DNA from 3 places in the Oceanisphaera submarina genome. Region 2 is predicted to be linked to each of the others. Evidence: predicted binding sites of a transcription regulator. Region 2 holds the regulator's gene; each other region holds the start of a gene.

Region 1 (4,220 bases), on a different contig from region 2:
GTATCGGTTTCGCCACCTTCCTGCTGTTCGCCTGTTATCGTTTTCCCCGTCGCTATCTTTATGCGGTGGTGCCATTGGTGCTGGCCCTGGCCATGCCGCGGGTGATGTCGGGAGCCCACTGGTTTACCGATTTCATCTGTGGCTCCATTCCCCTGGCGCTGATCACCGGGGCCTGGTTGTTTCATACGCCACTGGCGTATCGGCTGACCGAGGTGATGCTCACGCCGATCGAAAAGCTGTTGTTGAGATGGCGGCTGCAAGGTTAAGCAGGAAGGGCGGTCATGGGCCGCCCTTGTCTTTATGCTGACAGCTTTATGCCGACAGTGTGAAGCGCTCGCTACAGGGCAATATATCGTAATCCACCATCAGGGTTTCACCGAGCAGGTGGCGGCGCAGCATATCGAAGGCGGCAAAGGCCAGCAGCCGGCGTCGATTGAGGGGATCACGAAAGTGCATTTGCAGGGTTTGTATCTGACAGCCTTGAGTGGAAAGCAAGGCAATAGGAATGCCTTGCGGGCCTTCGGCACCAATGGCCAGGGTCAGCGGGCGGACCGAGCGCGTCAGCCAGTGGGCGAGATCTTCGGCGCTGTCCGGCAGTCCCGCTACATAATGGCCTTCAAACTCACGGGTAATGGTGCTGATGGTATCGGTCAGGCGGCCGCCGCTGGCGTCCTCGAAGATGGTCAGATCCTTGTTCAATAACAGGGGGCCCAGGCTGGCGGTAAAATTCATCTCGTCCCGGGCCACCAGATGAGTACCCACTTCCGCCAGCAGCTGTGCTTCGGCGGCGGTAATGTCGGCCGCATCTTCGGTTTCGATAATCAACTTCAGCTCTATGGTCGGCGAATTTGCTCTGTAGCCGAGGGTAATGCCGGCCGGCCATTGCTGATGATCGAGTCGGTCGCTTAACCCGGACTCGGACAGACCGAACAGAAAGAAACGACGCACCTGACTGTAGCCATTCTGTCCGAGCTGACGCCGCAGCCGCGGCAGTATCTCATCGTCCATCATTTTCTTCAGCTCGGACGGTACACCAGGAGTAAAGAAAAAGGTTGCACGGTTGAGTTTGATGGCAAAACCGCAGGCGGTGCCTACCGGGTTGTCCACCAGCTCGGCGCCTTGCGGCAGCATGGCCTGTTTGCTGTTGCTCTGGGGCATGGTGCGATTGCGGCTGCTGTATTTCTGCTGCATTACCTCGAGCCAGTGCGAATTCAGTTCGAGGGGAACGCCGGCAGCCTCGGCCATGGCTTCGGCACTGATGTCGTCCGAAGTGGGGCCAAGCCCTCCGTTGACGATCACCAGATCGGCCTGATGGCTGCGTTGTTCGAACAGCTCGACCAGATCTGCCTTGTCATCGCCGATAGTGAAGCGACGTCGAACCTGCCAACCCTGCTCCAGTAATCGCTGCGACAGCCAGCCGGCGTTGGTATCCGTTATCAGGCCGGTCAGAACTTCATCACCGGTACTCACCAGTTCAATCACAGCTTCCATATTCTTATCCTCGAGGTGCGTTATCGGGATTTTAACGTATCTTCGGCCTGCGGCACACGTCGGGGATGACAAGACCCGCCGCTTTGTTGTAGATTTCTAGATGTCTAGACTTTCTTACCGATGCTGTACATGGAGTGAGCAAATGCCCATCAGAATTCCGGATCGCCTGCCAGCGGCCAATGTCCTGACTCAGGAAAATATCTTCGTGATGACGGAGACCCGGGCGGTCAATCAGGAAATCCGCCCGATGCGGGTGCTGCTGCTAAATCTGATGCCGAAGAAAATTGAAACCGAAAATCAGCTGTTGCGTATGCTGTCCAACTCGCCGCTGCAGATTGGCGTGGACCTGCTGCGTATTGACGACAGACCTTCGAAAAATACGCCCCAGTCGCATCTGGAGCATTTCTATCATGATTTCGAGCAGGTTCAGGATCAGTTTTATGATGGCTTGATCATTACCGGTGCCCCCCTGGGGTTGACCGATTTCTGCGATGTGGTGTATTGGGACAAGATAGAGCAGATAGTGGCGTGGTCCAAAAGCCACGTTACCTCGACCCTGTTTTTGTGCTGGGCGGCCCAGGCCGGCCTGAAGATCCTGTACGGGCTGGACAAGCGAACCCGGCTGGAAAAACTGTCTGGCGTTTATGAGCACCAGAATATGGCCCAGTACGAACCACTGGTACGCGGCTTCGACGATGTGTTTCTGGCACCTCATTCCCGCTATGCGGATTTTTCGGTCGATCTTATCCGGCAAAAGACGGATCTGAAAATACTGGCGGCGTCGGAAAAGGCGGGCGTGTATCTGGCGGCCAGTCCGGACGGACGGCAGGTGTTCGTCACCGGCCACCCGGAATACGATGCGGATACGTTGCATACGGAATACAAGAGGGATCTGGACGTGGGTATGGCGCCGCAGATGCCGGAGAACTATTATCCCGGAAACAATGCCGACAACTCCCCCCGGGCCACCTGGCGCAGCCATGGTCACCTGTTGTTTGCCAACTGGCTGAACTATCACGTTTACCAGCTGACCCCGTATGATCTGCGTACCCTGAGCGCCACCGGCGAGTCGCTTACCCGAGGCTAAATGCGATGAGGGGCAACAAATGGTGAGGAGCGAAGTAAAGCCTCAAACCCGGTTCTCCCCCTCACGCTTTACGCCTCACCCATCACGGTATCATTCAATGGGAAAGCCGGCCTTTTCTGCCGCCTTGGCCTTGTTGATCATGGGGGTGATGGTCATGCCCTGTACTATGATGGAAAACAGCACTATGGCGTAGGTCATCATCAGGATCAGATCCCGCAGTTCAACCTGGCCGTCGGTGCCAAGCTTGATACCGGTGGGGATAGACAGCGCCATCGCCAGTGACAGACCGCCACGCAGACCGCCCCAGGTCAGGATTCGTACCGAATACCTGTTGTAGCTGCGGAAACGGCGGAAGCCGACATAGGGTAGGGCGACGCTGACGAAACGACCGGCCAGCACCAGTGGAATACCGCACAGCACCAGGATCCAGGCCTGCCAGTGGAACTGCACCAGCAACATGGCCAGGCCAATCAGCAGGAACAGCAGGGCGTTCAGAAACTCGTCCAGCAAATGCCAGAATTGATCCAGGTATTTCGAACTCTGTTCGGAGAAACCGGTGTAGCGGGTCCAGTTGCCGATCATGATTCCCGCTACCACCATGGCCAGAGCGCCGGAGACGCCCAGTATATTGGCCAGGGCAAAGCCGGCGGTGGGAATGCACAGGGTCATCAACAGCTCCATGGAGCCGTCGTCGGTGGCGCTGATCATCAGGTGAGACATCAGGCCCAACAGGGCGCCGAATACTATGCCGCCGATGGCTTCGTGGGTGAACAGCGTCAGCACGGAGCCGAAGGTTGCTTCATTACCGTTGAAGGCCACCGCAAAAATGGTCAGGAAGATGACCAGGCCGATACCATCGTTGAACAGCGACTCGCCTTCAATCTGGATGGCGATTTGTTCGGGGGCACCCAGCTTCTTGACGATGGCCAGCACGGCGATGGGATCGGTGGGGGAAATCAGCGCCCCGAACAGCAGGCAGTAGATAAACGGCAGGGGAATGGCGGCCACATAGGCCAGCAGCCACAAGCCGGCAGCCACCACCAGCGTTGAGATCAGCACGCCGATGAGCACCAATACCGAAATCTCCCATTTCTGACTCTTCAGTGCCGGCAGGTTGATGCCCAGTCCGCCCGCAAACAGCAGGAAGCCGAGAATACCCTGCAGCAGAAACTCGCCGAAGTCGACGGTCTCGAGGGTGGCAATGGCATGCAATTGCAGCTCGGGCCAGGTCGTTTTACCGAGGATCAGCATCAGGATGGAGATAAGCAGGGCGCCGAAGGTAATGGCGATGGTAGTCTGGATTTTCATTATGTATTGATTGACGAAAGCGATGGTAATAGCCATCGCCGCCAGAATACACAGGGTGTAATAGACGCTCATAAAGGCACTTCCGTAGAGATTTTATTTTATTTGCAAGCTGGGTTGGCCGGTCTTTGCCGGTGGTGCATAGTGTGCCCTAACAGCACGGGTTTTCACTAGTGAAAATGCGGTTAATTTACGCATTTTTACCGGCTATACGACCCTTTCCATGAGTCAGCCTTGTAGATGGCTGGATTTCCAGTTTCATATTTTGTGGTAGCATGGATGTTGCTTTCAGGAATCAAGTTGTAACAGGAGTTATCAGTGTCCAGATCCCCCGTTT
Region 2 (4,220 bases):
CCACAGCTCGCCGAACGACTGGATAAAACTGCGCTGATCGTCGTCCAACCGGTGATTTTCCAATACCCCGGCAATGGTCTTGATGTCTTCATCCAGCGCCGCCAGTAGGGGCGCGGCCTCGGCCTCACTCAAGGTATTTTCGATCAGACTGCACTGAAAACTGTATAACCCTTCCAGGGTGGCGGCGGCGGCGTTATCGCCGCTGACAAACAGGTTGAGCAGCTCAATCAGGCGGTTGGTGGTCTTGCCCGACGCCGACACCACGATCAGCGCATCGGCTTGCCCCTGGCTGTTGATGATGTCGGCCACCCGATGGAAGCAGGCGGCATCGGCCAGGCTGCTGCCGCCAAACTTATGGACCGGACGCCGATGGCTGTCGATGTCGTTCTGCTGCTGAGCCATTACTTATTTAACACCTTGAATGCATTATCGAAGTCTTCGATAAGGTCGCGTACATCCTCGATACCCACCGACACCCGCAACAGCTGATTGCTAATACCGGCAAGGAGACGGGCTTCTTCCGGCATGGCCGCGTGGGTCATGGTGGCCGGGTGGGCAATCAGGCTTTCTACTCCGCCCAGCGATTCGGCCAGACAAAACAGTTTCAGCTGTTTCAAGAACGCCTTCATGTCGGCTTCGTCCACATTCAACTCGAAGCTGAGCATGGCGCCAAAGCCCAGTTGCTGGCGTGCCGCCACTTCGTGGCCCGGGTTGTCGGGCAGGCCGGGGTGATAAACGGTTTTCACCTCGGGGCGCCCCTGCAGATAGGTGACCAGCGCCTCGGCGTTTTCACAGTGCTGGCGCATCCGTACCCCCAGGGTACGCAGGCCGCGCAGGGTCAGGTAGTTGTCGAAGGCTGAGCCGGTTAACCCTAAGCAGTTGGCCCACCAGCGCAGCGCTTCGGCCAGCTCTTCACTGGCGGCGACCACGGCGCCACCCAACGCATCTGAGTGACCGTTGATGTACTTGGTGGTGGAGTGCACCACCAGATCGGCGCCCAGGGTCAGCGGCTGTTGCAGTGCCGGCGACAGAAAGGTGTTGTCGACCACACTCAGGGCGCCCACGGCCTTGGCCGCCGCGCACAGCGCCGCTATATCCACCACCCGCAACAGAGGATTGGAAGGCGTTTCAATCCACAGCATCCTGGGCTTTTTGGCCAGAGCCGCCGCCAGGGCCGCCTCATCGGTCTGATCCACATACTCGACCTCGAAGTTGCCCTTCTGGGCCAGAGAGTTGAACAACCGATGGCTGCCACCGTAACAGTCGTGGGGCGCCAGCAGCAGATCGCCGGCCTGCAGCTGAGAGGTAATGACCAGATTGATGGCCCCCATGCCGCTCGCGGTCACGGCGGCGCCGGCGCCCTTTTCCAGCCGGGTCAGGGCATCGATCAGCGTCTGTCGGGTCGGGTTGCCGGAACGGGCATAATCGAAGCGACGCTGTTCATTGAAATCGGCAAAAGAATAGGTGCTGCTGAGATAGATAGGCGGCACCACAGCCCCATGCTGGGTATCGGTATCGATGCCGGTACGAACGGCATGAGTCTGGGTCTGGTAATCTGGCATATCCTCTCCTTTGCACTATGGCAGCCTGATGATACGGAACTTCCAAAGCGCGCACAGTAACCCAGCCAGAATGAGCCGTCAAGCCTTCCGGACGTCCACAAGGCTTTGCTGTTGGATTGCCAATAAAAAATGCAGGGGTTACAATCCGGCTCGGATTTTTAACCTTGATGCGGGTGAATAATGAAAACTGAATGGAACGGCGATTATATTAGCCCTTACGCCGAGCACGGCAAGAAAAATGAACAGGTCAAAAAGATCACCGTGTCCATACCGCTCAAGGTGTTGAAGATACTGACCGACGAACGTACCCGTCGTCAGGTCAACAACCTGCGTCATGCCACCAACAGCGAACTGCTGTGCGAAGCCTTTCTGCATGCCTATACCGGTCAGCCCCTGCCCCAGGACGAAGACCTGCGTAAAGACGTATCCGATCAGATACCAGCGCACGCCCGGGCCATCATGGCCGAACTGGGTATCGAAATCGAAGATTACGCCATCGGCGACGAAGAATAACGCCGCCGACACCGGGCGTTAACTTTCCGAAGCCACCAGAATCTGCGGCCAGGGCAGCCCTTCATCCCCCAGGGTAATGAAGTTGGGGTTGATCATGCTGTCGCGCCGGTTGTAGCTGAGCTGCTCGAGATTCAGATCCAGCAGGCGGCCACCCGCCTCTTCCACTATGCACTGGGTAGCACCGGTATCCCACTCGCCGGTGGGGCCGATGCGCATATACAGGTCGGCCCCCCCTTCTGCGACCAGGCAGGATTTGAGCGAACTGGATCCCAGCGGCACCAGCTGATAGTCAAGCGTGGGGGTCAGCCGGGAGCGAACCCAGTCTACGTTCTGCCGACGACTGATGGTGATGCGCAATCGGGTCAGCGGCTCGGCCGGATCATGATGCCGTGCCTCGATCCGTCTGGTCTCGCCGCCCGCTTCCTTGAAGGCACCCTGGCCGCGTACCGCGTAATACATCAGATCGTTTACCGGTCCGTACACCACGCCCAGCACTGGTTTGCCGTCTTCGATCAGCGCTACCATGGTGGAAAAATCACCGCTGCCGGCGATAAACTCCTGAGTGCCATCCAACGGGTCCACCAGCCAGTAACGGGGCCAGCGGCTACGCTCGGCCAGCGCCACCTCGGTTCCCTCTTCCGACAGTACCGGAATATCTGCCAGCTCGCGCAGCGCCTGCCGGAGATACTCATGGGCGGCCAGATCGGCGCTGGTTACCGGACTGTCGTCGTCTTTGTTCTCGGCCTGGTATTGACCACTGTTATACATCGACAATATCAGGCTGCCGGATTCACGGGCGGCCGCCTTCACCCCGGGCAACAAGGCATAGATATCCATGCTTATTCCTCTTTATTGAGCCAGTCCTGTAGTAAAAACAGGCCACAGATGCTACGCGCTTCACTGAAATCGGGCCGGGCCATCAGCTGGTCCAGTTTATCCAGTGGCCAGGGCACCACATCGAGCGGTTCCGGCTCATCCCCCTCACGCCGTTCAGGATACAGATTTCGCGCCAGTAAAATATCCATACGACTACCAAAATAACCGGGAGCCAGGCTAACCTGCTTCAGGTGCGTCAGTTGCCGCGCCCCGTAGCCGATTTCTTCCATCAACTCCCGATTACCCGCCTCCATGGCGTCTTCTCCCGGATCGATCAACCCCTTGGGGAAGCCCAGTTCATAGCTATGGGTTCCGGCCGAGTACTCACGGATCAGCAATATCGTCTGCTCATCGAGCAACGGCACCAGCATCACGGCGCCACGGCCGCTGTTACGCATACGCTCATACACCCTTTGCACGCCGTTACTGAACTTGAGATGGACCGACTCCACCTTGAAAAGACGACTCTGTGCCACCAATTCTGTATGTAGTATCTCAGGTTTTTGTTTCTTGTCCGCCATGACCGTTTCCGCCTTTTCACTCACCCTGATCAGAGGTTATCGCAACTCTCGGTAAACGTCTGCCCACAAGTTGCCGGAACCCGGGTTTTGCCGGCGCCGATATACTCCCCGGGCCGGGGCATCTGGTATAATTCAGACCCGGTTTTAACGAGAGCGAGCGCAATGAACGGAGAAAAACCATCCATCCGCCTGGACAAATGGCTGTGGGCCGCCCGCTTCTACAAGACTCGCAGCCTGGCCCGCACCATGATTGACGGCGGCAAGGTGCACTACAATGGCCAGCGCAGCAAACCCAGCAAGCTGGTAGAGGTTGGCGCCCTGATCCGCCTGCGCCAGGGTAATGATGAAAAGGAAGTCGTGGTGCTGGAACTCTCGGAACATCGCGGCAAGGCAGAGCAGGCCCAGCGCTTGTTTCGGGAAACCGAAGACAGCATCAAGAAGCGCGATCAAAACGCCGAGGCCCGCAAGTTCAACAGCCAGTTTGCTCCCAGCCCTGAACGCCGGCCTGATAAAAAAGAACGGCGTACCCTGCTTAAAATCAAGCAGGGCAACTGAGGCGGCCAGAGGGATAACCGCAGCCGAGCAACCGACCGGCCATGGCCTGGCCCCGCCAGAGACAAACCACTTACACTATATAACGCATATACAGACGATAACGGCACTCAGCCCATACAGGATTTTTTATGACTCACATCGATCAACTTCATCGTTATCTGTTCGACAACTATCAGGTACGGGGCGAGCTGGT
Region 3 (4,220 bases), on a different contig from region 2:
TTGCAGTTTGGGAAAAACCTCTTCATACTGTCTCCACTCGGACCCCAGCGTCTTTTTCCAATCCGTATTGGCTTTGATACCGTATCCATAGCAAATATGTACGGCAGTTTCACATTTAAGGCCCTCAATTGCTCTTTCTAAAGCAGCAATCCCCCAATCATTGACCTCATCAAAAAACACATTAAATGCAGGTTCATCAAACTGGATAATATCAACACCAGCTGCCTCTAACTCTTTAGCTTCTTGATTGAGTATTTTGGCGAACTCCCAAGCTAGCTTTTCGCGACTGTGATAATGGTCATCATAAAGCGTATCTATCATAGTCATGGGACCTGGCAGGGCCCATTTAATGGGTTGCTTGGTTTGCTGACGCAAAAACCTGGCATCTTCAACAAAAACCGGCTTTTGGCGACTTACAGCACCAACGACTGTCGGTACACTCGCATCATAGCGATCACGAATTTTAACGGTCTTACGTTTTTCAAAATCAACACCGCTAAGGTGCTCAATAAACGTAGTCACAAAGTGTTGGCGCGTTTGCTCGCCATCACTGACAATATCAATGCCTGCTTGTTGCTGTTCTTGCAACGACACACGTAAAGCATCGTGTTTTCCCTCAATCAATTCATCCTCTTGCAATTTCCAAGGTGACCAAAGTGTCTCAGGTTGTGCAAGCCAAGAAGGTTTGGGTAAACTGCCCGCAGTTGAAGTAGGTAATAATCTTTTCATAATAAACACCGTTCTGTATTCTTGTTAATTATAAGGCCCTAAATCAGGAAGCGTAGCTAGCAGACCATTGTTCAAGGATAGATTGGTATGGTTTGATGAAGTTTTCCTCAGCCACTTTTCCCTGTTTAACTGCTAACTTGCTACGTTCTTCTCGATCATAAACAATTCGAGTTAATGAATGATCCGGATTCTTCAGGTTAGGTTTGTAGCATTTTCCTGCCACAGCATTGGCATTATGAATCTCAGGTCGGTAAATTTTTTGAAAAGTTTCCATCGTGCTGATGGTGCTGATAAGCTCAAGATTATTATAATCATTAAGTAAATCACCAAAGAAATAAAAAGCCAGAGGCGCAACGCTATTTGGTGGCATGAAGTAGCGAACTTCCAATCCCATTTTTTTGAAATATTTTTCAGTTAAGGATGATTCATGTGGCTGATATTCGACACCTAATACGGGGTGCTGATTTCCAGTCTGATGATAGGTCACCTTATCCGAAATGCTGAGGCATATAACAGGATGTTTAATAAAATTTTGCTTGTAGGTGTCTGAATTTACAAAACATTTGAATAGTTTTCCATGCAGATCGCCAAAATCATCTGGGATACTAAATTTGGGTTGCCCCTTGTTATGATTCAACAGCAATACGCTGAAATCATAATCTCGCACATAAGAGGAGAAATTATTCCCTACAATGCCTTCAATGCGTGTGTTGGTTTTGTGATCAACAATGTTCGTCTTCAATATTTCAATCGTAGGAAAGGTGTGGCCATTGCCTTTATTATCAATGTCCATCTCAACGGAAATGATTTCAAGCTCGACGGAATAACGACTTCCTTCGGGGTTATCCCAATGCGCCAAGGCATTGAACCGATTGTCAATCATCTTTAAGGCGTTGCGCAAGTTCTCTTGGCGGCTCTCTCCTCTGGCCAAATTAGCAAAGTTGGTCGTAATACGCGTATTGTCTGAGGGCTGATAATTTTCATCGAAGCCAATGCTGGTTATAGCGAATGTAAAGTCGTTACTCATGGTGATCTGGCATCCAATTATCCGAGATAAAATCTGAATTTATTCCTTGCTCTTTCTGGTCTTGCTGATTTTTCAATCAACAAGCTGCACAGTATTTTCTGGTACTTGTCTGGTTAACAATCAACTGCAATGTTACCTAGAAGTCCAGATGTCTAGAGCTAAGCGTAGATATGTTATACAGGGGCAGATGTATGAAAAATAATGATTTAATTTCATTAATGCGTGAATAAAATTCATGATTTATTGTAAGCCAGCGCACGCTCGGTCAAGCGGTATGCCAGGTTCGCAGTTTGGGCGCACTTGCAGATGCGGCTGTACCCCGGTGGGGCAGGGTACGTCTATCAGCTGAAAATGGCAGCACCATTGCCGGATAGCCTCTTCATCCATCCGGAAGCTCAGTGAACCGCGATTGACCAAGGCCCGGTTGTACGGCCGCCAGTGGCTGATGTTGTGCCGTGCTTTACCCATCTGTTTACTTCCGAGTCCGTTCGTCAGGTGATCGGATCATGGGTGAGACAGAGAGTTCACCGATATAGGAAACAACGCCACCTGACAGGACCGGCGGCTGTGTTAGTGAAGAACAGTGTGAGTTTAAAGGCAAGACTGAGTAACTACCTGACACTCTGAGCCTGAGTAATGAAATCACTCAGGTAATTAATCTGCTCCTCGCCTTTTCGCACCCCTAAAAAGATTTGTTTTCTAATCCCATGTTTACCGAACCGGAGGCTCTTAATGGCCATTTTTTTGGCGAATTCATCCGCTAACCAACCAGGCAATGCACAGACGCCTCTGCCAGCCGCCACCATTTGTAACATTATTTCCGTAGTTTCGATTGTCTTGTGTTTTTTGACCGTGTATTTTGAGGGGTTTAAAAACTGACTGTAAATATCCAGCCGTTCAGGCTCTACCGGGTAGCTAAATAACACTTCATCACTTAACTGTTCAGGCATGATCGAGTTTTCCATGGCAAGACGGTGAGATGTCGAAACGACGAGTCTATGTTCATAGTCAAATACCGGTATAAACGTCACCTTGGGTTTATACAAGGGATCAGGCGTGACGAGGATATCTATCTCGTAGCTATGCAAGGCACCCAGACCACCGAACTGAAATTCCTGCTTCACGTCAATGTCAACGTTTGGCCATTTTTCAAGATAAGGTTCAATCACTTTCAACAGCCATTGATAGCAAGGGTGGCATTCCATGCCGATGCGAAGTGAACCCATTTCGCCTGTCGCTATCTGGCGCAATAGATGTTCAGTGTGTTTGAATTGCGGCAATACCCGATTGGCAAGAGTCAAGATTTGTTCACCAGCATTGGTAAGGCGCAAGGTTCTGCCTTCTTTTTGCCAAACCGGTGTTTTGATCTGGCCTTCTAGTTTTTTGATGCTGTGACTCAATGCAGACTGGGATAAATTTAACGATTCAGCAGCCTGGGTTAAGGTTCCCTGCTCTTTTATTGCTGCCAGCACTTCAAGGTGAAACCGCTCCAACATAACTTAACTCCGGTCTTTAGCACTTAAAATTATGAATGTAATTCATGACTTATTGAAAATATATCATTATTTTCATTATTAAAATCCCGACAATGCATGCCTGAATGTCTGGATATGCAGGTGCCCGGTGGGGCAAGCTTGTCCTGCCGTGACGACGGGCTTCAATCTGGCCGAACATCCAGTGAGTGTTCGCAGCAGGTTGAAACAATGAGTGTCACATCCCGGCGCGTCGAGGGAGGCGGCTGTGTTGCTTCTGGCCCTCAGTCCCAAAATCCGCTCAGACTCTTGATGGGGTTGCTATAAACGGCCGTGGCTAGCCCGCCGTCGTGAAGGGGCCATCGCCGGGAAAGTGGGCCGTGAAACAGGTTTCCCGTTCATCGGAGTGCACCGACAGGGTGCCGTTGTGAGCGGTTATTATTGCCCTGGCGATGGCCAGGCCAAGGCCGGTGCCTTCGGTCACCGACTGGCGGGCGCTGTCGGCACGGTAGAAACGATCGAACAGCCGGGGCCATTGCTCGGGCGGGATGACGGGGCCGGGGTTGGCGACCTCGACGGTGATGCCCTGGCTGTCTTTCAACACAGAAATGCGGATTTCTCCCAGCGCCGGTGTATAGCGAATGGCATTGGTCAACAGATTGCTGAACGCCCGTTGCAGCATGGATCTGTCACCCAGCAGGCAGGCGTTGCCCTGCCGACGAAAATGTAGCTGCTGCTCGCTGGCCAGCGGCTCGAAAAACTCCAGTAATTCGTCCAGTTCATCGGCCAGCTCCAGGGGTATTGGCTGCATGGGCAGTTTCCCCTGTTCCGACTGGGCCAGAAACAGCATTTCACCGATCATTCTTGCCAGCCGTTCTGCCGCCTCCAGATTGGCGTACAGCGCTTCCTTGTATTCAGCAGCATCGCGTTCATGCGCCAGCGCCACCTGAGTGTGCATCATCAGGCTGTTGACCGGGGTGCGCAGTTCGTGG

The links. Region 2 encodes MetJ, which represses methionine synthesis genes. Its sites were predicted from a motif close to AGANNTCTAGANNTCT; they were not measured.
Region 1: the regulator MetJ is predicted to act here: its motif matches at 1,582-1,597, upstream of metA (homoserine O-succinyltransferase MetA).
Region 3: the regulator MetJ is predicted to act here: its motif matches at 1,895-1,910, upstream of ACLEIV_RS03660 (DUF1852 domain-containing protein).

What each region holds. Positions count from the first base shown of each region.
Region 1 covers NZ_JBKGFN010000011.1:4,495-8,714, forward strand. Annotated here, with positions in the region: gene ACLEIV_RS11425 (phosphatase PAP2 family protein) at 1-266, shown strand, start outside; gene ACLEIV_RS11430 (CinA family nicotinamide mononucleotide deamidase-related protein) at 313-1,491, opposite strand; gene metA (homoserine O-succinyltransferase MetA) at 1,634-2,578, shown strand; gene ACLEIV_RS11440 (cation:proton antiporter) at 2,669-3,958, opposite strand; gene metH (methionine synthase) at 4,202-4,220, shown strand, end outside.
Region 2 covers NZ_JBKGFN010000004.1:184,951-189,170, reverse strand. Annotated here, with positions in the region: gene metL (bifunctional aspartate kinase/homoserine dehydrogenase II) at 1-402, opposite strand, end outside; gene metB (cystathionine gamma-synthase) at 402-1,562, opposite strand; gene metJ (met regulon transcriptional regulator MetJ) at 1,743-2,075, shown strand; gene cysQ (3'(2'),5'-bisphosphate nucleotidase CysQ) at 2,094-2,912, opposite strand; gene nudE (ADP compounds hydrolase NudE) at 2,915-3,472, opposite strand; gene hslR (ribosome-associated heat shock protein Hsp15) at 3,635-4,027, shown strand; gene hslO (Hsp33 family molecular chaperone HslO) at 4,156-4,220, shown strand, end outside.
Region 3 covers NZ_JBKGFN010000002.1:217,922-222,141, reverse strand. Annotated here, with positions in the region: gene ACLEIV_RS03665 (methionine synthase) at 1-729, opposite strand, end outside; gene ACLEIV_RS03660 (DUF1852 domain-containing protein) at 773-1,756, opposite strand; partial or broken gene ACLEIV_RS03655 (IS5/IS1182 family transposase) at 2,111-2,224, opposite strand; gene ACLEIV_RS03650 (LysR family transcriptional regulator) at 2,368-3,252, opposite strand; gene ACLEIV_RS03645 (heavy metal sensor histidine kinase) at 3,566-4,220, opposite strand, start outside.